2 linked regions of the Aquitalea magnusonii genome follow. The protein of the gene in region 1 interacts with the protein of each later gene in a pairwise test. Links are inferred from orthologs where the notes say so. Each region holds a gene or a part of one and is shown on either strand. Other genes may lie near its edges. The genes, in order: DLM_RS17760 and mrdA.

Region 1 (15,899 bases):
TGGTAGGAGGAGAATTCCCAGTCACCCTGCGGCTGCACCACGATTCGGCTGTTACGGCCCTGATTGCTGGCAATCACCTTGTCTACCGGGGTGGCAAAGTCGCTGACATCCATGCGCTTTTCCAGCGAGCGTGGCAGGTTGGCATCCATCACGTCCAGCACCAGGTTCTTGCCTTCACGGCGCACATCAACCGGTGTGCTGTCGGAAGGCAGCATGATTTCCACGCGCCCTTCGCCACTACGGCCACGCCGGAAATCCAGGCCCAGCGGGGTGCTGGCCACCGCAGCCTGGGCACTGGCCTGGTTGGCGGCAGAAGCTAGGTTGGACGGCTGCTCCTGCGAGGTGGCGGCCTGCTGTGGCGAGGTCATGCTGTTGTTGATGCGTACCAGCAGTTTGTTGCCGGCGATGCTGGTGCTGTAGGACACGTTATGCGCCAGGTTCAGCACCAGGCGGGAGCGGCCATTGGCTTCCACCGCCACGGCAGATTTGACGATGGGGTTGCCCAGTTCGACAACGTTTTTCGGCAGCTTGACCTGGGTGCCGGCAAAGTCGAAGGCAACGCGGGCCGGATTGGCGATGGCGAAGCTGTTAGGTTTGATGGCCGGGCCATCAAAGGTCACTTGCAGCAACTGGGTATCGCCATCGCTCTGGGCTACGTCGATCGCGGTGATGGAGGCTGCATGGGCAATGGAAAATGCAATGGACAGACCCAGCCCCGACAACAGTTTGATTGAATGCTTTTTCATTATTTCTGCCCTTGTTCATCCAGGTACATGCTGGTTTCGCGCTGTACCCATTCTCCGTTCAGATCTTCCACGGTCTCGGAAAGTACTAGTTCGGTATCGCTGATGCGTTTGATCTGGCCGAAATTGGGGCCGATGAAATTACCCGGCTGCACACGGTAGATGCTGCTTTCCGGCGTGCGGATCAAGGCGTAGGTGATATTGTTGCGCTTGAGCAGCCCAACCATCTTCAGCTTGTCCAGATCGTAGTTTTCCAGCAGCTCACGCGGGCGCTTGAAGTCGGGCGCATTGGCTGCGTTCTGCTTCTTGGCCATCTGCAGTTTGACCGGATTGAAAGGGTCGGGAATGTCGAAGGCATTGTAGGTGAACGGCTGGTAGGCCTGGGCCTGTGGCAGCGGATCAATCTGCCCGCGCAGTCCCTGGCTGGCCTGTTGCATCCAGGCATGCAGGTCTTCGGTATTGCTGCTGCCGCAGGCAGTGAGCAGCAGCGGACACAGCAAGGTGGCGAGAGTTTTTTTCAGCATGGCGTCACGCTCACTTCTTGGGCGGCTGTGGTGCCGCAGCAATGCGCTCTTCCGGCTCCAGCGCGCGATAAGTCTTGGCCGTGGCTTCCATGGTCATGCGGGCAGCATCCTTGCCCTGGCCTGGTGTCAGGCTGATATCGCCGATGGTGACAATGCGGGAGAGCTGTGCCACATCGCTGACAAAGGCTGCCAGATCGTTGTAGTTGCCTGTCAGCCGGATGGCGATCGGGACTTCTGCCATTTCGGCGGTTTTTATTTCGCCATTGGGGCGGAACAGTTCAAATTGCAGACCGCGACCGATGCCGGCCTGGTTGATTTCAGTCAGCAGGGCATCCATGTCCGAGCGGGTAGGCAGTTGCTTGAGCAGGGCGCCAAAGGATAGTTGGATTTCCTTTAGCTGCTGCTGCAGTGCTTCGAGGTTGATGGCTTGGCGCTTCTTGTCGATGAAGGTTTGCTTGAGCTGCTCTTCTTGCTTGTGTGCCGCATCCAGCTTGTCCATCTGGTCGCTCAGGACAAAGAAATAGCCCAGAAACAGGAATACTGCGGCCATGAACACCAGTACCACCAACTGAGCGGGCAAGGGCCAGTTGGGCATGTCCTTGGGGTCAAGATTGCGAAACTCGTCTAGGGTCATGGTTTGGCTCCCTGCGGTGCGACCTGGCCATGGGGTGCGCTGGCGGCGGCTGCAGGCTGTCGGAACGTACTGGTAAGGCTGAATTCGCTCACGCGCTGGTTATTGATCAGGGCGGCTTTCACTTCCACCAACTGTGGCTCGTTGAAGACCGAGGACTGTGCCAGCGTCCGCATGTAGTTGGAGACACGCGCACCGGACAGGCCGTAGCCGGAGAAGCTGAAGGTGTTGCCACTTTGCTTGAATGCCTTCAGGTAAATGCCATCCGGCGTCTGGCGGACCAGTTGGTCGAAGATGTGTACTGCATCGTTACGGCCTTGTTGCAGGCGTTCTACCAGTTGCTTGCGTGCCAGCAGGTCGTCGCGCTGCTTCTTCAGCATGCCGATATCCTTGATTTGCTGGTCAAGCTTGCTGATCTCTGCCTGGAGAAACTGATTGCGCTCTTCTTGGCTTGACGCGCGTGCATCCAGAATGAAATAGCTCAGGCCGATGACCAGCAAGGCCGCGCCAATGGCACTGCCAAGCAATAACTGGAAGCGCAGGCGGTGAGCAGCTTTTTTCTGCTCGCGATGGGGCAGGAGGTTGATGCGAATCATCAGTCGAACCTCCGCATGGCAAGTCCGCAGGCAATCAGCAGTGCCGGCGCATCCAGCAGCAGCTCCTTCAGGCGGATGGAGCTGGACTGCACCATGGCAGTAAACGGGTTGGCAATCATGGTGCTGATCTGGGTGCGGGAGGCAACGGCATCATCCAGGCCGGCCAGCATGCTGCAACCGCCACCCAGCAGGATGTAATCCACGCGCAGGTATTGCGATACGCTGACGGTGGTATAGAAGAACTGCAGCGCGCGCTGGATTTCCTGTGCCAGCGAATCGACAAAAGGATGCAGCAATTCGGATTCGTAACCATCCGGCATTGCCATGCTGCGCTTGCCGTTTTCTGCTTCATCAAAGCTGATGCCGTAGCGGCGCTGGATGTCGCGGGTCAGTTGCAGGCCGCCGAACATCTGTTCGCGGTAGTAGATTTGCTGGCCGTTACGGATGACATTACAGTGGATTTTGCTGGCACCGATGTCAAACAGGGCAAAAGTCTGGTTCATGCCATGATCCGGCAATTGCTGCTGGATCTGCTCGAAGGCCGTCATCATGGCAAAGGACTCGACATCCACCAGTTGGGCGCGCAGACCGGCCATTTCCACTACGGCCACGCGTTCTTCCACTTTTTCCTTGCGTGCGGCGCACAGCAGGACTTCCAGATCATCCAGGCTGGTGCTGGATGGCCCCAGTACCTGATAGTCCAGGTTCACTTCGTCCAGTGGAAAGGGAATGATCTGGTCCGCTTCGGATTCGATCATGCCTTCCATGTCTTCCGACTGGCTGACCGGGACCAGCAATTTCTTGTAGATGGCCATTGCAGTGGGAATGGCGATGGCAACATTCTTGATCGGACTGCCAAGACGTTTCCATGCTTTGCGCAAGGATTCGGCAATACCTTCGATATCAACCAGATTGCCTTCGGAAACGGCCTCCTTGGGCAGGCTTTCGATGACGTAACGCTCAATCTGGTAATTCTTGCCAGATCTGGACAGCTCCACTAGCTTGATAGAAGTGGTGCTGATATCCAGACCAAGCAGTGGAACATTCCTGGATTTCCCCAATCCAAGCTGATCCAGCCAGTCCGTCCCGAACCGTAGTTTGTCGGATAGCATCAGTTAAGGCCCCGAATAGGTCTAGTGCGACAGTTTTTGCACCGTCGCGGTCAATGTTTGTCTTGCTTGTTCCCACAAGACGTTATAATCCGCTTTCTTCCGAAAGCCTATTTGTAATTATGTTCAAACGACTTCTTGCGATTCTGGCCGGCTTGGTCATTGGTGGGGCCGTACTGGCAGCCGGCGCGGCAGCCATTGCCATCATCATAACCTACCCGCGTTTGCCAAGTCTTGATGTGCTGACGGATTACCGTCCGAAAATTCCACTGCGCGTCTACTCGGCAGATGGCCAGTTGCTGGGTGAGTTTGGCGAAGAACGCCGCTCCTTTGCCCGCATCCACGAAGTCCCGCAACTGATGAAGCAGGCCTTGCTGGCTGCCGAGGACGAACGATTCTACCAGCACAGCGGGGTGGATTACGTTGGCGTCATGCGTGCCGCCGTGGGCAACCTGGTGTCAGGTCATGCCCGTTCCGGTGCCAGTACCATCACCATGCAGGTGGCGAAGAATTTCTTCCTTTCCAGTGAAAAGACTTTCACGCGTAAGTTTAATGAAGCTTTGCTGGCTTTCAAAATCGAACATACGCTTTCCAAGGATCAAATTCTCGAGCTTTACTTCAACCAGATCTATCTGGGCCAGCGCGCCTATGGTTTTTCTGCCGCCGCGCAAGCCTATTTCGGCAAGCCCATCACCGACTTGAGCGTGGCAGAAATGGCCATGCTGGCCGGCCTGCCCAAGGCACCTTCGGCCTACAACCCCATCGTCAATCCGGAGCGTGCCCACCTGCGTCAGCAGTATGTATTGCGCCGCATGCGTGAGCTTAATTTCATCACTCAGGACCAGTACGACGCCGCGGTGAAAGAGCCGCTGCATCTGGCCAGCGCTAGCGTAGACAGCAACCAGCCGGCGCTGTATGTGGCGGAAATGGTGCGCCAGGCCATGTACGAACGCTACAAGGATGCCGCCTATACCGAGGGCTACAAGGTCTACACCACACTGGACAGCCATCACCAGCAATGGGCGTACGATGCGCTGCGTGCCGGCCTGATCGATTTTGACCGCAAGCAGGGTTATCGTGCGCCGGAAAGCTATATCGACCTGGCCTCGGCGGAAGGCGAGGATCAGACCGAAGTGCTGGACGATGCACTGTCTGAAATTCGCGACAGTGGCGATATGCAGGCTGCCATTGTGCTGTCTGCCAGCCAGTCCGAAGTGCGTGCCTATCTGCGTGGTGGCAAGGTGGCGGTCATCAAGGGGCCGGGCCTGGAGTTTGCCCGCCGTGCGCTGAACCCGAGGCTGGCTGCCGATAAGCAGATTCGCCGCGGTGCCGTCATTCGTGTGCGTGCCAATGACAAGGGCTACTGGGAAATCGTGCAGATGCCGGATGTGGAAGGGGCATTTGTGTCGATGGACCCGCGCACCGGTGCCATCAAGTCGCTGGTGGGGGGCTTTGACTTCAACCGGCGCAGCTTCAACCATGTGACCCAGGCCTGGCGTCAGCCCGGCTCCACCTTCAAGCCCTTCATCTATTCCTCGGGCATCGAACGTGGCATCACGCCATCCACCATGTTTAACGATGCCCCGCTGACGGTGCCGGGAGCCCCCGGCTCACCCAGCTGGGAGCCGAAGAACGATGATGGCAAGTTTGCTGGTCTGATCAGCCTGCGTCGTGCGCTGACCCAGTCGAAGAACCTGGTTTCGGTACGCCTGCTGATGGCTGTGGGTACCGATTATGCCCAGCAGTACATCCAGCGCTTCGGTTTCTCGCCCAAGCAGCATCCGGCCTACCTGACCATGGCGCTGGGGGCCGGGGCGGCCACACCGCTGCAGATGGCCGAGGGGTACTCGGTGTTCTCTAATGGCGGCTACCGCATCAAGGGTTACTTTATTGACCGCATCGAGGACCAGTCTGGTCACGTGCTGGCCAAGACCCAGCCGGCAGTGGCAGGACAGAACGCCACCCAGGCGATTGATCCGCGCAATGCCTTCATCATGACTTCCATGCTCAAGGACGTGGTGCGCTACGGTACGGCAGCCAAGGCGATGAGCCTGGGCCGCATGGACCTAGCCGGCAAGACCGGTACCACCAGCGACTGGAAGGACGCCTGGTTTGTCGGCTTCAATCCCAATCTAGTGGCAGCCACCTGGGTGGGTTACGACCAGCCGCGTTCGCTGGGCCGTTACGGTTACGGCGGTACCGCCGCGCTGCCGGTATGGATGAACTACATGGCCAATGCGCTCAAGGGCGTGCCGGAGGTGGAACTGCCAGTGCCTGCCGGCATCGTGGTGAAACCGGGTGCGGGTCAGCGCGGTGGTGACGAGTACTACTATGAAGAGTTCCAGAAAACCAATCCGGAACTGAAGATTGACAACCATGGCACTATCCCAGGCAGCAATGCCTCGGATGCCGCTGCCGAAGACCCTGCCACCAAGGACCCGAATGCCCCGGCAGCCAAGGATGCGGTGGAGAACGTCAAAGAGCTGTTGTTCTGATCTGCGGTTGTCGTGGCCGTTGTTGAAGCCCACCCTGGCCAGGGTGGGCTTTTTCATATTCCAACCGCCGCTCTTGCCGGTGTTTGCCGCGGTTAACATCTATAAACAGCTTGCGCATAGGCAATGCGGGTGCGATTCCTTATTATCACAGCCTGTCTGCAGCTTGCATCAGGCTGCCTGCCCCAACCATGCTGATGACCCAAGACGGCCCTTTTCCGGAATACCACTATGTCCGCTTCTCCTGCCACACCCAAGGCTACCCTGCGCAATGTCTCCCTGTTACTGCTGATGCTGGCAGCGGCAGGCTGGTGGTGGAGCAGCCACCGCACGGCGGCCAGTGATGCAACTGGTGCCAGGCGTGGCGGCGGACCGGTGGCAGTGGCGGTGGCCACGGTGACGCAGCAGGATGCGCCCTTGCAACTAAGTGCCTTGGGTACGGTGACGGCCACCAACACGGTGACGGTACACAGCCGGGTGGATGGCCAGTTGATGGCCCTGCATTTTGACGAAGGCCAACTGGTGCAAAAAGGCCAATTGCTGGCTGAACTGGACCCGCGCCCCTTCCAGGCTGCGCTGACCCAGGCCGAAGGCCAACTGATGCGCGACCAGGCATTGCTGCAAAACGCCCGGCTGGACCTCGCCCGTTACCAGCAGTTGCTGGCGCAGAACTCCATTGCCAAGCAGCAGGTGGATACCCAGCAGGCGCTGGTGGCCCAGTATCAGGGCACGGTGAAGCTGGACCAGGGCGCGGTGGCCACCGCCCGTCTGCAACTGGATTACAGCCGCATCACCGCGCCCCTGTCCGGCCGGGTTGGTCTGCGTCAGGTCGACCTGGGCAATATCGTGCACTCCAGCGACAGCAACGGCGTGGTGGTGATTACCCAGACCCAACCCATCAATGTGCTGTTTGCGGTGCCGGAAACCAGCCTCAGCCAGGTGCTGGCCGCGGCCCGCACGGCCAAGGGCAAGCTGCAGGTGGAAGCCTGGGACCGTGACAACCGCCACAAGCTGGCCGATGGCGAGCTGCTGGCCATCGACAATCAGCTAAGCACCACCACCGGCACGGTGAACCTGAAGGCGCGCTTTGCCAATGCCGATGCCGCCTTGTTCCCCAATCAATTTGTCAATGTACACCTGCAACTGGGCGACCAGCCCAATGCAATCGTAGTCCCCAGCGTGGCCTTGCAGCAGGGCAAGGTGGGCAGCTATGTCTACACGGTGAATCCGGACCAGACCGTCAGCATCAACAAGGTGAAAGCCGGTGCGGTGTCCGGTGACAACACCATTATCGAAGAGGGTGTGAAAGCCGGTCAGAAAGTGGTGGTGGATGGCCTGGACAAGCTGCGCGAAGGTGCGCAGATCAAGGTGATAGACCGTGCCACGCAAAGCGCGGTGGAGGGAAGCAGCAAGGGCAGGGGCAAACCGCATGCGGCCAGTGGTGGCTGGGGCGGCCAGCGCCAACATGCCTCGGCAGCCAACTAAGCGCGGGATGATGGCATGAATCCTTCACGTCCCTTTATCCTGCGGCCGGTGGCCACCACCTTGCTGATGCTGGCCATCCTGCTTACCGGCCTGGTGGCCTGGAAGCTGCTGCCGGTATCGGCCCTGCCCGAGGTGGACTACCCCACCATCCAGGTGGTGACCCAATACCCCGGTGCCAGCCCGGAAGTGATCACCTCGTCCATTACCGCGCCACTGGAGCGTCAGTTCGGCCAGATGCCGGGGCTGACCCAGATGTCGTCCACCAGTTCCGGTGGTGCATCGGTGATTACCCTGCAGTTCAGCCTGGAATTGACGCTGGATGTGGCCGAACAGGAAGTGCAGGCCGCCATCAATGCGGCGGGTAATCTGTTGCCCAGCGACCTGCCCAATCCGCCGATCTACAGCAAGGTGAACCCGGCGGACACCCCGATTCTCACCATCGCGGTCAGCTCGGACACCCTGCCGCTGACCAAGCTGGAAGACCTGGTGGACACCCGGCTGGCGCAAAAGCTGTCGCAAGTGCCGGGCGTGGGTCTGGTCAGCCTCAGTGGCGGTCAGCGGCCTGCGGTGCGCATCCAGAGCAATCCCAAGGCACTGGCAGCGCGCGGCCTGACGCTGGAGGATATCCGCACCGCCATCAGCAATGCCAATGTGAACCAGGCCAAGGGCAGTTTTGATGGCCCGCAGCAAGCCTCCACCGTGGATGGCAACGACCAGCTCAAGTCGGCCGAGGAATACCAGAATGTCATCATCGCCTACCAGAACGGCGCAGCAGTGCGCTTGCGTGATGTGGCCAAGGTCGTTGATGCGGCAGAAAACATGCGGCTGGCCGCCTGGGCTGGTACGACGCCGTCCATCATCCTGAATGTGCAGCGTCAGCCGGGGGCCAATGTCATCCAGGTGACTGACCGCATCAAGGCCTTGCTGCCGCAACTGCAGTCCACCTTGCCCGGTGCGGTGGATGTGAAGGTGCTGAGCGACCGCACTGTCACCATCCGTGCCTCGGTGGAGGATGTCGAGTTTGAACTGATGCTGGCCATCGGCCTGGTGGTGATGGTGATTTTCGTGTTCCTGCGCAATGTGCCGGCCACCATCATTCCCGCCGTGGCGGTGCCGCTGTCGCTGGTGGGGACCTTTGGCGTGATGTACCTCACCGGCTTTTCCATCAACAACCTCACCCTGATGGCGCTGACCATTGCCACCGGCTTTGTGGTGGACGATGCCATCGTGATGATCGAGAACATTGCCCGCTACATCGAGGAAGGCGAAAAACCGATGGCGGCGGCGCTGAAGGGCTCGCAGCAGATTGGCTTTACCATCATCTCGCTCACTTTCTCGCTGATTGCGGTGCTGATTCCGCTGCTGTTCATGGGCGATGTGGTGGGGCGGCTGTTCCGTGAGTTTGCCATCACGCTGGCGGTGTCCATCCTGATTTCCGCCTTCATTTCGCTCACCCTGACGCCGATGATGTGTGCGCGCCTGCTCAAGCATGTGCCGGAAGAAAAACAGGGCCGTTTCTACCATGCCAGCGGGGCCTTCTTCGACCGCATCATTGCCCGTTACGGCCAAATGCTTGGGTGGGTGCTGGAGCGGCAAAAGCTCACCCTGCTGGTGGCGTTTGGCACCTTGCTGCTGACCGTGCTGCTGTATGTGGCGGTGCCCAAGGGCTTTTTCCCCTTGCAGGACACCGGTGCCATCATGGGCAGCAGCGAGGCGGCGCAGAGTATTTCTTTCAGCGCCATGGCGCAGAAGCAGGAACAACTGGCTCAGGCCTTGCTGAAAGACCCGGCGGTGGACAGCCTGTCGTCCTTCATCGGGGTGGATGGCAATAATGCCTCGCTCAACAGCGGCCGCCTGCAAATCAACCTCAAGCCCAAGGGCGAGCGTGATGACATCCGCACCGTGCTGGCACGGCTGCAGCAAAGTGCCGCCAGCGTGCCGGGCATGTCGCTGTATTTGCAGCCGGTGCAGGATTTGTCCATCGACACCCGTGTCAGCCGCACCCAGTACCAGTTCACCCTGCAGGCCACCAATCCGGACGAGCTGTCGCAATGGGTGCCCAAGCTGGTACACAAGCTGAGTCAATTGCCGCAACTGGCGGATGTGGCCAGCGACTTGCAGGACAAGGGCCTGCAAGCTTACGTGAACATCAACCGTGATACCGCCGCCCGGCTGGGTGTTACCACGGCGGCCATCGACAATGCGCTGTACGACGCCTTTGGCCAGCGGCTGATTTCCACCATCTTCACCCAGACCAACCAGTACCGCGTGGTGCTGGAAGTGGACGGGCAGAACCAGCAAGGCCCGCTGTCGCTCAAGGGCATCTACGTGCCCACCGCCAGTGGCGGCCCGGTGCCGCTGGATACGGTGGCCAGCATCGAGCAGCGCCCGACCGCGCTCACCATCAACCATCTGGGGCAATTCCCCACCACCACCATCTCGTTCAACCTGGCCAAGGGCGCGGCGCTGGGGCCGGCGGTGGAGGCCATCCGGCAGGCTGAGGCCGAGCTGGGCATGCCGGCCAGCCTGGATACCAAATTCCAGGGCGCGGCACTGGCTTTCCAGGCTTCGCTCAGCAACACGCTATGGCTGATCCTGGCGGCCATCATCACCATGTATATCGTGCTGGGGGTGTTGTACGAGAGCTATATTCATCCCATTACCATCTTGTCGACGCTACCCTCGGCCGGTATTGGTGCCCTGCTGGCCTTGCTGGTGTCCGGCAACGACCTGTCGGTGATTGCCATCATCGGCATCATCCTGCTGATCGGCATCGTCAAGAAAAACGCCATCATGATGATCGACTTTGCGCTGGAGGCCGAGCGCGAGCAGGGCATGAGCCCGCGCGATGCCATCTACCAGGCCTGTCTGCTGCGCTTCCGTCCCATCCTGATGACCACCATGGCGGCGCTGCTGGGCGCGCTGCCGCTGATGCTGGGCAGTGGCATGGGCTCCGAATTGCGCTCGCCGCTGGGCGTCACCATGGTGGGCGGGCTGCTGGTCAGCCAGGTGCTGACGCTGTTTACCACCCCGGTGATTTACCTGGCCTTCGACCGGCTGGCACGACGCTGGCGGCGTCCTGACCATGCCGCTGACGATGACCAGGCAGAGGCCGAGGCATGATTCCGTCCGCGCCCTTCATCCGGCGGCCCATTGCCACCACGCTGCTGACACTGGCCATCCTGCTGGCGGGCTTTCTGGCCTTCAAGCTGCTGCCGGTGTCGCCCTTGCCGCAGGTGGATTTCCCCACTATCTCGGTCAGTGCCAAGCTGCCCGGTGCCAGCCCGGAAACCATGGCGTCCACCGTGGCCACCCCGCTGGAGCGGGCGCTGGGGCGCATTGCCGGGGTGACCGAAATCACCTCGTCCAGCTCGCTGGCGTCCACCCGCATTACCTTGCAGTTTGATCTCAACCGCGACATCAACGGTGCCGCACGCGATGTGCAGGCCGCCATCAATGCCGCGCGTTCCTTGCTGCCCACCGGTATGCCGTCCAACCCGACCTACCGCAAGGTGAACCCGGCCGACGCGCCCATCATGATCATCGGCCTGACCTCGGACTCGCTCACCCGCGGCCAGATGTACGATGCCGCCGACTCCATCCTCGGCCAGAAGCTGGCGCAGGTGGAGGGCATTGGCGATGTGAATATCGGTGGCGGCGCACAGCCGGCAGTGCGGGTGGAAATGAACCCGCTACAGCTGAACCATTACGGTATCGGCATGGAAACGGTGCGCGCCGCCATCACCAGCACCAATGCCAACCGGCCCAAGGGCTTTGTCGAGGACGGCCAGCGTCACTGGCAGGTACAGGCCAATGACCAGGCCGGCAAGGCCAGCGACTACCTGCCGCTGGTGGTGAGCTACAAGAACGGCGCGGCAGTGCGCCTGTCCGACGTGGCCGAGGTAAAGGATTCGGTACTGGATGTGCGCAATGCCGGTTTGCTGGGCAAGCAACCGGCGGTGATGATCATCCTGTTCCGCCAGCCGGGTGCCAACATCATCGAAACGGTGGAGCGGGTGAAGGCCTTGCTGCCGCAGTTGCAGGCGTCCATTCCCGCCGCCATCAAGATGCAGGTGGTGATGGACCGCACCTCCACCATCCGCGCCTCGCTGTCCGAGGTGGAGCGCTCACTGCTGATTTCCATCGCGCTGGTCATCCTGGTGGTCTTCCTGTTCTTGCGTAATGGCCGCGCCACCGCCATTCCCGCCATCACCGTGCCGGTATCGCTGGTGGGCACTTTTGCCGTGATGTATCTGTGCGGCTTTTCGCTCAACAACCTCAGCCTGATGGCGCTGACCATTGCCACCGGTTTTGTGGTGGACGACACCATCGTGGTGCTGGAAAACATTGCCCGCCACATCGAAAACGGCATGAAGCCTTTCCAGGCCGCGCTGCAGGGCGCGCGTGAAGTGGGCTTCACCGTGCTGTCGATGAGCATTTCGCTGATCGCGGTGTTCATTCCCATCCTGATGATGGGCGGCATCATCGGCCGCCTGTTCCGCGAATTTGCCGTCACGCTGTCGGTGGCCATTCTGGTGTCGCTGCTGGTGTCGCTCACCACCACGCCCATGCTGTGTGCGCGCTGGCTGAAAAGCCATGGCGAACACCAGCCGGGCCGCCTGTTTGTCTGGAGCGAGCGCATGTTCGACGCCATGCTGGCCGGCTATCGCCGCAGCCTTGGCTGGGCGCTGCGCCACGGCCCGCTGATGATGCTGATGCTGGCGGCCACCATTGCGCTGAATGTCTACCTGTACGTGATTGTGCCCAAGGGCTTTTTCCCGCAGCAGGACACCGGCCGTCTCACCGGCATGATCAAGGCCGACCAGAGCATTTCCTTCCAGGCCATGCAGCAAAAGCTGCAACACTTTATCGACGCGGTAGGGCAGGACCCGGCAGTGGACAAGGTGATCGGCTTTACCGGCGGCGGCCAGCGCAACACTGCCAATATGTTTGTCAGCCTCAAGCCGCTGGGCGAGCGCACGGAAACGGCTGATCAGGTGATTGCCCGCCTGCGCAAGCGGCTGGCGCGCGAGCCGGGGGCGCAGTTGTTTTTGCAATCGGTGCAGGACATCCGCGTGGGCGGACGGTCGGCCAATGCCCAGTACCAGTACACCCTGCAAGGGGATGACCTGGAAGAACTGCGCCGCTGGACGCCCAGGGTGCAGCAGGCGCTGCAAAAACTGCCGATGCTGGCCGATGTCAGCAGCGATCAGGAAATCAAGGGCCTGCAAACCACGCTCACCTTCGACCGTGATGCCATGGCGCGCCTCGGCCTGACCCAGTCGCAAGTGGATGCCGTGCTGAACGACGCCTTCGGCCAGCGCCAGGTGTCCACCATCTACAACCCGCTCAACCAGTACCATGTGGTGCTGGAAGTGGCACCCCAGTACTGGCAGAGCGCCGAAGGCCTGCGCAGCATCTATCTGCAAACCACCTCCGGCCAGCCGATTCCGCTGTCTGCCTTTGCCCGCTGGCAGCCCACCAATACCGCGCTGGCGGTGAACCACCAGAGCCAGTTTGCCGCCACCACCGTGTCCTTCAACCTGCCGCCGGGCAGTTCGCTGTCCGACGCCACCGCAGCCATTGACAAGGCGACCGCGGACATCGGCCTGCCCGCCTCGATACACGGCAGCTTCCAGGGTACGGCCAAGTCCTTCCAGGATTCGCTGGGCAGCCAGCCGGTGTTGATTCTGGCTGCCATGGTGGCGGTGTATATCGTGCTGGGCATGCTGTATGAAAGCGTGGTGCATCCGCTCACCATCCTGTCCACGCTGCCGTCGGCCGGGGTAGGGGCCTTGCTGGCACTGCTGGCCACCGGTGGCGAATTCAACATCATTGCGCTGATCGGCGTGTTGCTGCTGATCGGCATCGTCAAGAAAAACGCCATCATGATGATCGACTTTGCCCTCAGCGCCGAACGCGAGCAGGGCCTCAGTTCGCACGATGCCATTCTGCAAGCCTGCCTGCTGCGCTTCCGTCCCATCATGATGACCACGCTGGCCGCCCTGTTTGGCGCATTGCCGCTGGCACTGGGGCATGGCGACGGTGCCGAGATGCGCACCCCGCTGGGCATCTCCATTGTCGGTGGCCTGCTGCTCAGCCAGTTGCTGACGCTGTACACCACGCCGGTGGTTTACCTGTATCTGGACCGCTTCCGCCTGTGGTGCCAGCAATGGCGTGACAACTGGCGCAGCCGGGCTGCCGCCGCACACAAGGAATGACACGCATGTCTGCATTCACCCCGTCCCGGCTGGCACTGGCCGGCCTGCTCAGCCTGCTGCTGGCCGGCTGCACCATCGGCCCGGACTATACCCGGCCCAAGATGGACATTCCGGCAACGTACAAGGAAGACGGCCGCTGGAAAACCGCCACCCCGCAAGATGCTGCCCCGCGTGGCAACTGGTGGGCGGTGTATCAGGACCCGCAGCTCGATAGCCTGATGGACACCCTCAACCGGCAAAGCCCCACCATTGCCCAGGCCGAGGCCAATTACCGTAATGCCCGCGCCTTGCTGGATCAGGCCGAAGCCAGCCTGTGGCCCACCATCAGCAGCAGCGCCAGCAAAACCCGCGGGGTGACAACGGCGGGCGGCAGCGTCAGCAATCAGTACAATCTGTCCGCCAGCGCCAGTTGGGAAGTGGATTTGTGGGGTACGGTGCGCCGCGCGGTGGAGGCGGGCAATGCCAAGGAGGCGGCCAGCGCCGCCCAACTGGCGTCCATCCGCCTGAGCAGCCAGGCCCAACTGGCCACTGCCTATCTGCAACTGGTGGCTACCGATGTGCAGCTCAAGCAATTGCAGGACAGCGAGGCCAATCTGCTGCAAAACCTGCAGCTCACCCGCAACCAGTTTGCCGTGGGCATGGTGTCGGACGATGTGGTGGCGCAGGCGGAAAGCAGCTGGAAAACCGCTCAGGCCACCCGCGTGGACAAGCAACTGAGCCGCGCCCAGCTGGAGCACGCCATTGCCGCCTCGCTGGGCGTGGCCCCGGCCAGCTTCACGCTGCCGGTCAGCAAAACCCTGCCCCATCTGCCACAACTGCCAGCCGGCCTGCCGTCCACCTTGCTGGAGCGCCGTCCGGACATTGCGGCGGCAGAGCGGGCGGTGGCACAGGCCAATGCCGAAATCGGCATTGCCAAGGCGGCGTTCTTTCCCACGCTGAACCTGACTGCCAGCGGCGGTTACAAGAGCAGCAGCTTTGCCGACTGGGTAAGCCTGCCCAACCGTATCTGGAGCGTGGGGCCGCAACTGGCATTCACCCTGTTTGACGGTGGCTTGCGCCGCGCACAGACCGCCGCTGCCGTGGCCAGCTACGACGCCAGTGTGGCCAGCTACCGCCAGACCGTACTGAGTGCATTTCAGGCGGTAGAAGACAATCTGTCGGCCCAGGCGCTGCTGGACGAGGAAATGCAGTACCAGCAAGCGGCACTGGCCGCGGCGCAGCGGGCGGAAACCATTGCGCTCAACCAGTATCGCGCCGGGGTGGTGAGTTATCTGAATGTGCTGACTGCGCAAAACAGCCGCATCAGCGCGGAAAACAGCCTGTGGACCTTGAAAAACCGCCAGTACACCGCCAGTGTGGCCTTGATTGCTGCTCTCGGTGGTCAGTGGTAGCTTTCGCCGTTTTTCCCGCAAAAACAGCCCGTCACGACGGGCTGTTTTGCATTGGATAAGCAGCTGGCTGAGTCGGCTCAGAACGGCCTTCTGCCGCTGATGGCAGCGGGAGGCTGTACGCTCCATTCGCTGATGACCAGATAACCATCCTGCACGGCAAACAGCATGGACAGGTCCACGCTGCGCAGCAGGGTGCCGGGCGTGTGGCTGTGTGGCTCCAGCCAGCCGTGGGCGCGATGCACCACAAAGCCCACGCCATTGGCCTCGGCCAGGCAGTTGATATCGCCAAAGGCGCGCAACTGGCGCAGGACGGCGTCCAGCGGGCCGCGCAGGTTCAGCGTGCGTTCGGCCTCGCTCCAGCGCGGCCAGTAGCTGCCAGTCCCTTGCGGCCTGGCCTGTTGCCACAAGCTGGCGAAATCCGCGATGACGCGGCGGCCCAGTTGCTCCAGTGCCAGTTGGCACTTCCATTCCAGCGTGGCCAGGGTTTCATCGGGGCTCAGGGCAAACAGTTGCTGATCCAGCAGCGCGCCGCTGTCAAAGCGCGGCTCCACCACATGGCAGCTCACCCCCCATTGGCTGCGTTGCTCCAGAATGGCGCGCACCAGCGGAAACGGCCCGCGCGCCTCCGGTAACGGCGAGGGGTGGAAGTTCACCGCATGGGGCAGGTAAGGCCGCCAGTCCGGCACTTTCCAGTCATAGCTGCCCAG
Region 2 (11,666 bases), 700 kb from region 1 along the record:
GGGCTTTGCCGACCAGCCACACCTCACCCGTATTTTCCGTCAGGCGCTGGGCATCACCCCGGCGGCCTACCAGCGCAGCCTCCGGCGCTGAGCGCAAGATCGTTCAAGCTGGCAAGCAATTGGCATGGTAGGGTAGGACTGTTCCCAATCATGATTCCCTGCCCATGTCTTATACCGGCTCCTGTCATTGCGGCGCAGTGCGCTTTCGTCTGCATGCCGAACCCGAAGAACTGACTACCTGTGATTGTTCGCTGTGCGTGAAAAAGAATGCGCTGATGACGCGGGTGCATGAAAGCCAGCTGGAGATCCTGTCCGGTAGCGATGCACTGAGCGAGTACCGCTGGAATACCGGCATTGCCCGCCATTTCTTTTGTCAGCACTGCGGTATCTACACCTTCCATCGCAAACGGGCGATGCCGGATCACTACGGCGTGAACATTCATTGCCTGGATGATTTCGATTACCGCCACTTGCCGGTGCGTGCTACAGAAGGGGCCAGCATGAGCCTGCATGCGGTATGGCCCGGCCCGCGGGAGGCATCATGACGCATGCCCTCAACCGTCGCGCGCTATTGCTGGAAGGTGCGCGTGATACCGTGCCCATGCTGGTGGGGGCAGCCCCGTTCGGGGTGATTTTCGGCACGCTGGCCATTGCGGCCGGCTTGTCCCCGGCCACTGCGCTTGGCATGTCGGTGCTGGTGTTTGCCGGTTCTTCCCAGTTCATCGGCGTCAGCCTGATCGGTGCCGGCACTGCCTTGCCGGTGTTGTGGCTCACCACCTTTGTCGTAAACCTGCGTCATGCGCTGTACAGCGCCACCTTGCTGCCTTACGCCCGTGACTGGCCCTTGCGCTGGCGCTGGCCGCTGGCTTTCTGGCTGACCGATGAAACCTTTGCCGTGGTGGAGCACCGCTTTCGCACCAAGGGGACGGATGGTGGCCAGTGGTACTGGCTGGCGTCGTCACTCGCCATGTATGGCAACTGGTTGTTCTGGACCATGGTGGGCGTGAGCCTGGGGCAGTCCTTGCCCGGTCTGGCCACGCTGGGGCTGGACTTTGCCATGGGGGCAACCTTTGCCGCCATCGTGGCACCGCAGCTCAAACGCCGCCCGGCACTGGGTGCGGCACTGGCTGCCAGTGCGGTGGCCATGCTGGCGCGCGGCCTGCCGTACAAGCTGGACCTGATGCTGGCAGCCGTGGTGGGCGTGGCCACCGGCCTGCTGCTGGAGCAGTGGCACAAGGGCAAGGAGCAGACAGCATGAATCACTGGCTTGCCATTGGCGGCATGATGCTGCTGACTGTATTGATTCGCGCCAGTTTTCTGGTGTTCGGCCAGCGACTGGCATTTCCCGACTGGCTGAACCGTGCGCTGCATTATGTGCCGGCCGCCGTATTGTCGGCACTGGTGGTACCGATGGCGCTGGCACCGGCCGGCACGGTGGACATCAGCCTGCACAACGCCTATTTGCCGGGCATCATCGTGGCGGCACTGGTGGCATGGAAAAGCGGAAAGACCTTGCTGGCGATTGTGATCAGCTTTGTGGTGTACGGGGCGTGGCGCTGGGGGCTGGGGCTGTAAGACCTGCTGACAGAACCCCGCTTGCTGTACAGTCTGCATCGGCGCGCCTTGGCGCGGATGCTCTACGCGGTTTGGTCTGCAGCGCCAGGTAACGCGTGATGGCCAGACCGGTGTGGACGGTCTGGCGACAGCTTAACGCCGGGCATTGCCTATGCTCATCAGCATGCCCATGCCGACAAACAGGGTGACGGTGGCGGTGCCACCATAGGAAACAAAGGGCAGCGGCACGCCCACCACCGGCAGGATACCCGCCACCATGCCCATGTTGACGAAGGCATAGACAAAGAAGGACAGGGTGATGGCCCCGGCCATGGCGCGGCCGTACAGGGTTTGCGCCCCGGCGGTGATCATCATGGCGCGGCTGAGCACCAGGGTGTACAGCACCACCAGCACGATATTGCCCACCAGGCCGAACTCCTCGGAATACACGGCAAAGATGAAGTCGGTGGTGCGTTCCGGAATGTAGTCCAGATGGGTCTGGGTGCCATTGAGCCAGCCCTTGCCCCAGGGGCCGCCGGAACCGATGGCAATCATCGACTGGATGATGTGGTAACCCGCGCCCAGCGGGTCTTCCATCGGGTCTATCATGGTCATCACCCGGCGGCGCTGGTAGTCATGCAACATGTTCCACACCACCGGCATGCTGGCACCTGCCGCCACCATCCCGCCCAGAATCACCTTCCACGGCAGGCCGACGAAGAACAGCACGAAAAAGCCGGACGCGGCAATCAGCATGGTGGTGCCAAGGTCGGGCTGCTTCAGCACCAGCGCGCAGGGAATGGCAATCATCACCGCCGCCACCAGGTAATGCCACCAGCGCATGGATAGCTCGTATTTCTGGAAGAACCAGGCCAGCATCATCGGCAGGGCAATCTTCATGATTTCCGACGGCTGGATGCGGGTGATGCCCAGCTCCAGCCAGCGGGTAGAGCCGTTCACCGTCACGCCCTTGAAATGCACCGCCAGCAGCAATACCACGCCGATGCCGTAAATGGGCGGGGCAAAGTTCATGATGCTTTGTGGCCGGCTGCGCGCCAGCAGCCACATGATGCCAAGCGACAGCAGGGTGTAGACCAGCTTGTTGTCGATCTTGTCCAGGCCCTGGTTGTTGGCCGAATACAGCACCACCAGGCTCAGGGCGAAAATCAGGCCCAGAATGATCATCAGCGGGCCATCCAGCGGGGCCTTGATGGCCAGCCACAGGCGTTTAATCAGATGCGGCTGCAGCGTCATCGGCGGTATCCATTGGCATGGTCTTCATGTCTCCGCTGATGGAGCCGGGGACCTTGCCGGTGATGTAGTAGTCGAACAGGCCGCGGGCGATCGGCGCGGCAGCGGCGGCACCAAAGCCGGCGTTTTCCACAATGATGGCCACGGCAATGCGTGGTTTCTCCACCGGGGCAAAGGCGACAAACCAGGAGTGGTCGCGGTATTGCTCGGCCAGGGCCGAAGCGTTGTACTTGGCACCTTGCTTGATGGCCACCACCTGGGCGGTACCGGTTTTGCCCGCCATGGTATAGGGCAGGCCCACCCCCAGCCGCCAGGCGGTGCCGCCGGGTTTGAGCACCGACTGCATGGCGGCTTTCACGTACTCGAAGTTTTCCTGCTTGAACGGCAGCACCCGGTCAGGCTTGGGGGCAATCAGCCGGCTCTTGCCGCTGCGCGCATCCACCACTTCCTGTACCAGGTGCGGTTTGTAGGCCACGCCGTCATTGGCCAGCGTGGCGATGCCATTCGCCATTTGCAGCGGGGTGTAGGAGTTGAAGCCCTGGCCGATGCCGATGCTCACCACATCGGCCGGATACCAGCGGCGGAATTCTTCCTTGTAGCGGGCAAAGCGCTTGGCTTTCCATTCCTTGGTGGGCAGGACGCCGCTGGCTTCGCCGTCCAGATCGATGCCGGTGGGACGGCCGAGGCCGAACTGGCCGACGGTGGGCGCAATCTTGTCGATGCCCATGTCCCAGGCCAGCTTGTAGAAGAAGGTATCGCTGGACACCTGGATGGCCTTGGCCAGGTTGGCCGAGCCGTTGCCGTTCTTGTTACTGTCGCGGAACTGGTGGCTGGAGCCGGGCAGGGTGAAGTAGGCCGGTGCCGGACGTACATCATGCATGCCGATGGAGTGGGTTTCCAGCGCGGCCATGGCCATGAAGGGCTTGAAGGTGGAGCCGGGCGGGTAAGTGCCGCGCAGCGCGCGGTTGATCATCGGCTTTTGCCAGTCGTTGTTCAGCGCCGCCCAGCTCTGGCTGTCGATGCCGTCGATGAACAGATTGGGGTCGAAGCCCGGCTTGGACAGGAAGGCCAGCACACCGCCGGTTTGCGGGTCGATGGCCACCAGTGCGCCACGGCGGTTGCCAAACAATTTGTCGGCCACTTCCTGCAGGCGGATGTCCAGCGCCAGTTTCAGATTGTTGCCATTGACCGGCGGTGTGCGGCGCAGGCTGCGGATGGCGCGGCCGCCGGAGTCGGTTTCCACTTCTTCAAACCCCACCTGACCGTGCAGATCATCCTCGTACACCGCTTCCAGGCCGGTTTTGCCGATGTAGTTGGTGCCCTTGTAATTGGTGGTCTTGTCTTCGTCGTCCAGCCGTTCCTGGTCTTTCTGGTTGATGCGGCCGATATAGCCCAGCACATGGCTGGTGAGTTCCTTGTACGGGTAGTCGCGGAACAGCCGCGCTTTCACCTGCACGCCGGGAAAGCGCCAGGCATTGGCCGCCACGCGGGCGGCTTCTTCCTCGGACAGCTTCACCTTGAGCGGGATGGATTCGAAATCCTTGGATTCACCCAGCAGCTTCTTGAACAGCTTTTCATCGCGCGGGGTGATGCTGACCAGTTTTTTCAGTTCGGCAATGGCACCGTTCATGTCCGGCATCTTGCTGGGCACCAGCTCCAGCGTGTAGGCGGAATAGTTTTGCGCCAGGATCACCCCGTTGCGGTCCATGATCAGGCCGCGGTTGGGCAGGATGGGCAGCAAGGAGATGCGGTTGTTTTGCGCCAGCGTGGAAAAGTGTTCGTACTGGTACACCTGCAGCCAGACAAAACGGGCAAGCAGGATGCAGAACATCAGCAGCATGAAGACATAAGCCACAATCAGCCGAAGCTGGAACTGGCCGTCTTCCGCCTGCGGATTCTTGAAACGGGTAGGGCGCACGACTTACACCGAGTGATGACGGTAAGGCAGCAGCAGCAGCTTGGTCAGCAGCGGCCACAGCAAAGCCCCGATCAGGGGTGGCAGGAAATAGCTCCAGCCGACAAAGGCAGAGCCGGTGAGCATGCGTGCCACCACCATGATGCTCTGGTTGCAGGCCATCAGCCCCAGCACGCTGAGCGCCTGCTGGCCGAGGTTGAACATGATCAGCTGGCGCTGGCGGCTCAGTGCCAGATAGGCGGTGACGGAGTAGGCCAGTGCGTGCTGGCCCAGCATGCCGGCGGTGGCGATATCCGCCACCAGCCCCATCAGGAAGGCAATGCCCACATTGACCCGGCGCGGCTGATTGATCAGCCAGTACAGCAATACCAGGCTGATGAAGTCCGGCAGCCAGCGGGTGGAGCCAAGCGGCAGCGGAATCATCTCCACCAGTACCGCCAGCAGCAGGGTCATGAAAATAAAGCGGCGCTTGACCGGCTTGAGCAATTCCTTGGGGCGGTCGAACGACATGCTTACTCCGAATCGGCGGGCTTCTTGCCCTTGGTCTTTTTCACAGGCACGACCGGCTCGGCCGGGCGTGGCGGTGTCTGGCCCTTTTGCTGCAATACCAGCACATAGCGGGTTTGCTGCACACCGGCCAGCGGTTCGGTGGTGATGCGGCTGAAGGCCGCGCCGGCATTGCGTTCTACCTTGCTGACCCGCGCCACCGGCGTGCCTTCCTGGTACAGGCCGTCAATGCCAGAGGTGACAATGCTGTCACCTTCGCGCACATCGGCATGCAGCGGCAAGTAGCGGATTTCCACCCCGCCGCCATAGCCGTACAGGATGGCGCGCTCGCCGGTACGGGCAATCATCACCGGCACCATCTGGTTCTTGTCGATGATCAGCGTGACTTCGGCCGTCAGCGGCTGAACACGGGTAATCTGCCCCAGCAGGCCGCGCGCATCCACCACCGGTTGGCCCGCTTGCAAATTGGCATCGGCACCCTTGTCGATGATGATCTTGTAGGAGAAGGGGTCGCGACCGGTGTACAGGATTTCTGCCAGTTGGGCGGCATCGCTGCGTCCGGCCTTGATGGTATTCAGGTTGCGCAGTTCGGCCAGTTCGCGTTCCACGGTTTCCAGCCGGGCCAGGCGGGCGGACATTTCCAGCTGACGGGTACGCAACTGCTCGTTTTCGCTTTTGAGATCGGCCTGCACGGTGAAGTAGTCGCCGACATGGCGCACGATGCCCAGCGGCATGTTGACAACACGCTGTAAGGGATAGAGCACCAGCGACATGCCATCGCGGGCCTGTTCCATCAGGCCGTAACGGCTATCACCCACCAAGAGCGCGATGGAGGCCAGCGCGCACAGGAACAGGCGCGTGCCGGGCTTGGGCCCGGAACGGAAAAAGCTGGGGGTGTTGGCGAAGTCCATCAGGTGGTATGCCGCCCCTTGACGGGGCGGCAGCAACTCCGTTTAGGCAACAATCAGGGAACGTTGGTAAAGATGGTGCCGATCTTGTCCATCTTTTCCAGTGCCTTGCCCGAACCGCGTACCACGCAGGTCAGCGGCTCTTCGGCCACGAATACCGGCAGGCCGGTTTCTTCGGCCAGCAGGCGGTCGATATCCTTCAGCAGCGCGCCACCACCGGTCAGCACCATGCCCTTGTCGGCAATGTCGGCACCCAGTTCCGGCGGGGTCTGTTCCAGGGCAATCTTCACCGCGGAGACAATCTGGTTCAAAGGCTCGGTCAGTGCTTCCAGGATTTCATTGGACGACACGGTGAAGGCACGCGGAATGCCTTCGGCCAGGTTGCGGCCCTTGACTTCCATTTCACGCACTTCGGCACCGGGGAAGGCCGAGCCGATGGTCTTCTTGATTTCTTCGGCGGTGGTTTCGCCAATCAGCATGCCGTAGTTACGGCGGATGTAATTGATGATGGCTTCGTCAAATTTGTCACCGCCAACGCGTACCGAGTTGGAATACACCACGCCACCCAGCGAAATCACGCCCACTTCGGTGGTGCCGCCACCGATGTCCACCACCATGGAGCCGGTTGGCTCCTCTACCGGCAGGCCGGCACCGATGGCAGCAGCCATCGGCTCTTCAATCAGCTCGACACGGCGCGCACCGGCAGCCAGGGCCGAGTCGCGGATGGCCTTGCGTTCCACCTGGGTGGAACCGCAGGGCACGCAAATCACGATGCGCGGGCTGGCGGCAAAAAAGCGGTTGGGGTTCACCTTCTTGATGAACTGCTTGAGCATCTGCTCGGTCACGGTGAAGTCGGCAATCACGCCGTCCTTCATCGGGCGGATGGCCTGGATCGAACCTGGGGTGCGGCCCAGCATCTTCTTGGCTTCCAGGCCGACGGCCAGGATGGATTTCTTGTTGGTGGGCGCGTCGCTGTGAATGGCGACCACCGACGGCTCGTCAAGCACGATGCCCTTGCCACGCATGTAAATGAGGGTGTTGGCCGTGCCAAGGTCGATGGCAAGGTCGTTGGAGAAGTATCCGGTGAGCGAACGAAACATTGGGCGGTCCTGGTTCAGTTTCCGTCAGTCGGGCGCGATGCGCGTCCGGCAAATTCTTAGCATGGGCTTGGCTTCCCGGTTTCCGGCGTGGCGCAGTTTTCAGGCAAGCCTGCAACTGCGGACGGCGGCTCTCCGGGGGGACATCATTGTTGCATTGCAGCGAAGAAAAAAACAGCAGCACATCCAGGCTCAAAACCCTGTTGCCACCCGCGTCTTTCATGCTGCGATGTGTGATGTCGATCTTGGGAGAATCAAACCCCTTATGATACCCTATAAAGCTTGAAATATTAAAGGTTTTAACGAGGACGCCATGTCTCTGACGCACCAGGATGTCGCGCGGATTGCCAAGCTTGCCCGCATCAACGTAAGCGATGAAGAAATCGCGGCAGTCGGCAACCAGCTTAACAATATTTTTGGCCTGATCGAGAAGATGCAGGCTGTCAACACCGATGGCATCGAACCGATGGCCCATCCGCAGGACGTAAGCCTGCGCCTGCGTGAAGACATCGTGACCCAGACCAATCAGCGGGAGGCTTTTCAGGCCATTGCCCCGCAGGTGGAAAAGGGCCTGTTCCTCGTTCCCAAGGTGATCGAGTGAGTTTCAGAGCAATGGTGTTTCGGATGGTTCCCAAGGGGAAACCGCTTTTTTCGGAAACATCATTGCCCGCCCGACTTGCCGGGCGTACCCGCTCATCGATCCCAGCTTAACCGGATATCAAGACAAAATGACGAACGCCACCCTCAAGCAACTGTCGCAACAACTGGCGGCGGGTGCGGTGTCGAGCGTGGAATTGGCCACGCAATACCTCGACCGCATCGAGGCGCTGAACCCGCAGCTGAACGCCTTCATTACCGTGGACCGCGCCCGCACCCTGGCCGATGCCGCGGCGGCCGACGCTGCCCGTGCCGCGGGCAATGCCGGTCTGCTCACTGGTGTACCGATGGTACACAAGGACATCTTCTGCCAGCAGGGCTGGAAAACCAGTTGTGGCTCGAAGATGCTGGACAACTTCATCTCGCCCTATAACGCGCATGTGGTGGAGCAGTGCAATGCCGCTGGCCTGATCACGCTGGGCCGCGCCAATATGGACGAATTCGCCATGGGCTCGTCCAATGAAAACAGCTACTACGGTGCCGTGAAAAACCCGTGGGACCTGAACGCCATTCCCGGCGGCTCGTCCGGTGGTTCCGCCGCTGCTGTCGCTGCACGCCTGACGCCGGTGGCCACCGCCACCGACACCGGCGGCTCCATCCGTCAGCCGGCCAGCCATTGCGGCGTCACCGGCATCAAGCCCACTTATGGCGTGGTATCGCGTTACGGCATGGTGGCTTATGCCTCCTCGCTGGATCAGGGCGGCCCGATTGCCCAGACGGCAGAAGACTGCGCGCTGATGCTGAACGTGATGGCCGGTTTCGACGAGCGTGACTCCACCAGCCTGGAACGTGCCCGTGAAGACTACACCCGCGAGCTGAACCAGCCGCTGGCCGGTTTGCGCGTGGGTCTGCCGCGCGAGTACTTTGCCGACGGCCTGGATGGCGACGTGGCTAAGGTGATTGAAGACGCTGTGGCCGAGCTGAAAAAGCAGGGCGCACAGGTGGTGGACATCAGCCTGCCCAACACCGAGCTGTCCATCCCGGCCTACTACGTGATTGCCCCGGCCGAGGCCTCCACCAACCTGTCGCGTTACGATGGCGTGCGTTACGGCCACCGTGCGGCAGAGTACAAGGACCTGGTGGACATGTATGAGAAGACCCGCGCCGAAGGTTTTGGCGCCGAGGTCAAGCGCCGCATCCTGGTGGGCAGCTATGTGCTGTCGCACGGCTATTACGATGCCTACTACCTGAAGGCACAAAAGATCCGCCGCCTGATTGCCAATGACTTCACCGCCGCGTTCGCGCAGTGCGACGTGATCCTGGGGCCGGTGGCGCCGACTGCCGCCTTCAATATCGGCGAGAAATCCGGCGATCCGGTGCAGATGTACCTGTCGGACATCTACACCCTGTCGGTCAACCTGGCCGGCCTGCCCGGCATGAGCGTGCCCGCCGGTTTCGACCGCCAGGGCCGCCCGGTGGGTTTGCAGATCATCGGCAATTATTTTGGCGAAGCAAAAATGCTGAATGTGGCGCACCAGTTCCAGTTGGCTACCGACTGGCATTGCCGTATGCCTAATCTCTAAATTCAGAGTTTGTGAGAGGATTGAGATGAAAAAATACTTGGAAGAACAACTGACTGCAGAGTATGGCGTGGGCGGATGGTCCGAGCGTAATTGTGGCGATGGCTGGGTTGAGGTTGACGTCAGGCGGCCTGACGGAGAAGTGGAAGTTGACCGTGTTTATTATGACAGCAATGGAGAAATCACTAGCATTGAAAAGGTAATTGCCTCATGAAATGGGAAGTCGTCATCGGTCTTGAGGTGCATGTGCAGCTCAACACCGCTACCAAGATTTTTTCCGGCACCAGCACCGCCTTTGGTGCCGAGCCGAACACCCAGGCCTCGGCCGTGGAACTGGCCTTTCCCGGCGTGCTGCCGGTGATGAACAAGGCCGTGGTGGAAAAAGCCATCCGCCTGGGCCTGGCACTGGGCTCGAAAATCAACCAGAAGAACGTATTTGCGCGCAAAAACTACTTCTACCCCGACCTGCCCAAGGGCTACCAGATCAGCCAGATGGAGCTGCCTATCGTCGAAGGCGGCGTATTGCCGATTCTGGTGGGCGAGGAAGAAAAGCTGGTCAAGCTGACCCGTGCCCACATGGAAGAAGATGCCGGCAAATCGCTGCATGAAGACTTCAGCGGCATGACCGGCATCGACCTCAACCGCGCCGGCACCCCGCTCTTGGAAGTGGTGTCCGAGCCGGACATGCGCTCACCGGAAGAAGCCGTGGCCTATGCCCGCGCCCTGCACAGTCTGGTGATGTGGCTGGGTATTTGCGACGGCAACATGCAGGAAGGCAGCTTCCGCGTGGATGCCAACGTTTCGGTGCGCCCGTTCGGCCAGCAGGAATTCGGCACCCGCCGTGAAATCAAGAACCTGAACTCCTTCCGCTTCCTGGAGCAGGCCATCAAGTATGAAATCCAGTGGCAGATCGACACCCTGGAAGATGGCGGCCGCGTGGAACAGGCAACCGTGCTGTTCGACCCGGACAGCGGCGAAACCCGCATGATGCGCAGCAAGGAAGACGCGCACGACTACCGCTACTTCCCCGATCCGGACTTGCTGCCGGTACGCATCAGCGACGAGCAGATCGCCCGCATCCGCAGCGAAATGCCGGAACTGCCCAGCGCCATGAAGGCCCGCTTTGTCGAAGCCTTCGGCGTGTCGGCCTACGACGCGGCCCTGCTGACCGGCAGCCGTGCCACGGCGGAATATTTCGAAGCCGTTGCTCAGGGCTCCGGCCAGGGCAAGCTGGCCGCCAACTGGGTGAACGGTGAAATCGCCGCCCGTCTGAACCGCGAAGGCAAGGATATTGGCGACTGCCCGATTTCCGCCGAACGCCTGACCGGCCTGATCCAGCGCATTGCCGACAACACCCTGTCCAGCAAGCTGGCCAAGCAAGTGTTCGATGCCTTGTGGGATAGTGATCTGTCTGCCGATGCCATCATCGAGCGTGACGGCCTGAAACAGGTGTCCGACGTGGGGGCCATCGAGAAAATGGTGGAAGAAGCCATTGCCGCCAACCCCAAGGCGGTGGAGGAGTTCCGCGCAGGCAAGGAAAAGGCACTGAATGCCTTGGCCGGTCAGGTGATGAAAGCTTCCAAGGGCAAGGCCAACCCGGCACAGGTGCAGGAAATCCTGAAGCAGAAGCTGGCTTGATGATTGGCTGAGGCACTGTTCCGGACAGTGTCGGTACGAACGGCATGCTACGGCATGCCGTTCTGTTTTTTCATTTTCAAGCGCACATTGCAAGCGCCGCGCGATGCAATGCCTGATCCTCAATGTCCATGTCATTAAAAATCATTGTGTTGTCTTCCTGCACCATTCCAGTTCATAGCTCACTTTGACTGCTGTTATTAACTCACTGATTTGACACGGAAAGCACATTTTCACCGTGCCGCTAAGTCATTGTCGCAAAAGGTGAATTAGCGCCGAGTGATGTTGACCATGGTGAAGTTCTTTCTTATAGTGGCGGAAAGTGGGGTGAAGTGGGTAAAAGTGGGGCGACGGCCCCTCAACTTTCAGCGGTGGTGTCCAGGTCATGATTGGTGGAGTCAGCATTGTCTCTCTTGATAGCAAGGGTCGTTTGGCCATTCCGGCCAGACACCGTGAGACACTGCTGTCCGCGTTTGGCCACAAGCTGGTCGTTACCCTTGAGTCCCCCGACCATCTGCTGATTTACCCCGAACCCAACTGGCGTCCGGTCGAAGCCCGCCTTCTCGCCCTTCCCACCGGCAATCCCACGCTCAAACGCTACCAGCGCCTCGTGCTTGGCCAC

What was found.
Region 2: the proteins of DLM_RS17760 (region 1) and mrdA interact in binary tests that used the Escherichia coli proteins (3 or more experiments, as listed by UniProt). The link is inferred for Aquitalea magnusonii from one-to-one orthologs.

Annotation. Positions count from the first base shown.
Region 1 is NZ_AP018823.1:3,761,420-3,777,318, reverse strand. Bases 3,360-6,411 are described here. They hold DLM_RS17760 (penicillin-binding protein 1A), read left to right. Parts: upstream 3,360-3,725; coding sequence 3,726-6,098; downstream 6,099-6,411. Other genes in these bases: DLM_RS17755 (MdtA/MuxA family multidrug efflux RND transporter periplasmic adaptor subunit), read left to right, coding at 6,327-6,411; DLM_RS17765 (pilus assembly protein PilM), read right to left, coding at 3,360-3,492. In the rest of the region: type IV pilus secretin PilQ, read right to left, coding at 1-746; DLM_RS17780 (pilus assembly protein PilP), read right to left, coding at 746-1,267; DLM_RS17775 (type 4a pilus biogenesis protein PilO), read right to left, coding at 1,278-1,901; DLM_RS17770 (PilN domain-containing protein), read right to left, coding at 1,898-2,494; more of DLM_RS17765, read right to left, coding at 2,494-3,359; more of DLM_RS17755, read left to right, coding at 6,412-7,580; DLM_RS17750 (MdtB/MuxB family multidrug efflux RND transporter permease subunit), read left to right, coding at 7,596-10,703; DLM_RS17745 (multidrug efflux RND transporter permease subunit), read left to right, coding at 10,700-13,801; DLM_RS17740 (efflux transporter outer membrane subunit), read left to right, coding at 13,807-15,192; DLM_RS17735 (formyltransferase family protein), read right to left, coding at 15,270-15,899. UniProt on the Escherichia coli protein: Cell wall formation. Synthesis of cross-linked peptidoglycan from the lipid intermediates.
Region 2 is NZ_AP018823.1:4,473,014-4,484,679, forward strand. The notes cover bases 2,254-5,215. They hold mrdA (penicillin-binding protein 2), read right to left. Parts: upstream 4,724-5,215; coding sequence 2,783-4,723; downstream 2,254-2,782. Other genes in these bases: rodA (rod shape-determining protein RodA), read right to left, coding at 2,254-2,808; mreD (rod shape-determining protein MreD), read right to left, coding at 4,727-5,215. Also shown: DLM_RS20970 (AraC family transcriptional regulator), read left to right, coding at 1-91; DLM_RS20975 (GFA family protein), read left to right, coding at 165-545; DLM_RS20980 (AzlC family ABC transporter permease), read left to right, coding at 542-1,258; DLM_RS20985 (AzlD domain-containing protein), read left to right, coding at 1,255-1,575; more of rodA, read right to left, coding at 1,708-2,253; more of mreD, read right to left, coding at 5,216-5,230; rod shape-determining protein MreC, read right to left, coding at 5,233-6,138; DLM_RS21010 (rod shape-determining protein), read right to left, coding at 6,192-7,235; DLM_RS21015 (hypothetical protein), read left to right, coding at 7,219-7,518; Asp-tRNA(Asn)/Glu-tRNA(Gln) amidotransferase subunit GatC, read left to right, coding at 7,546-7,833; Asp-tRNA(Asn)/Glu-tRNA(Gln) amidotransferase subunit GatA, read left to right, coding at 7,961-9,412; DLM_RS23235 (hypothetical protein), read left to right, coding at 9,438-9,623; Asp-tRNA(Asn)/Glu-tRNA(Gln) amidotransferase subunit GatB, read left to right, coding at 9,620-11,047; division/cell wall cluster transcriptional repressor MraZ, read left to right, coding at 11,430-11,666. UniProt on the Escherichia coli protein: Catalyzes cross-linking of the peptidoglycan cell wall. Responsible for the determination of the rod shape of the cell. Is probably required for lateral peptidoglycan synthesis and maintenance of the correct diameter during lateral and centripetal growth.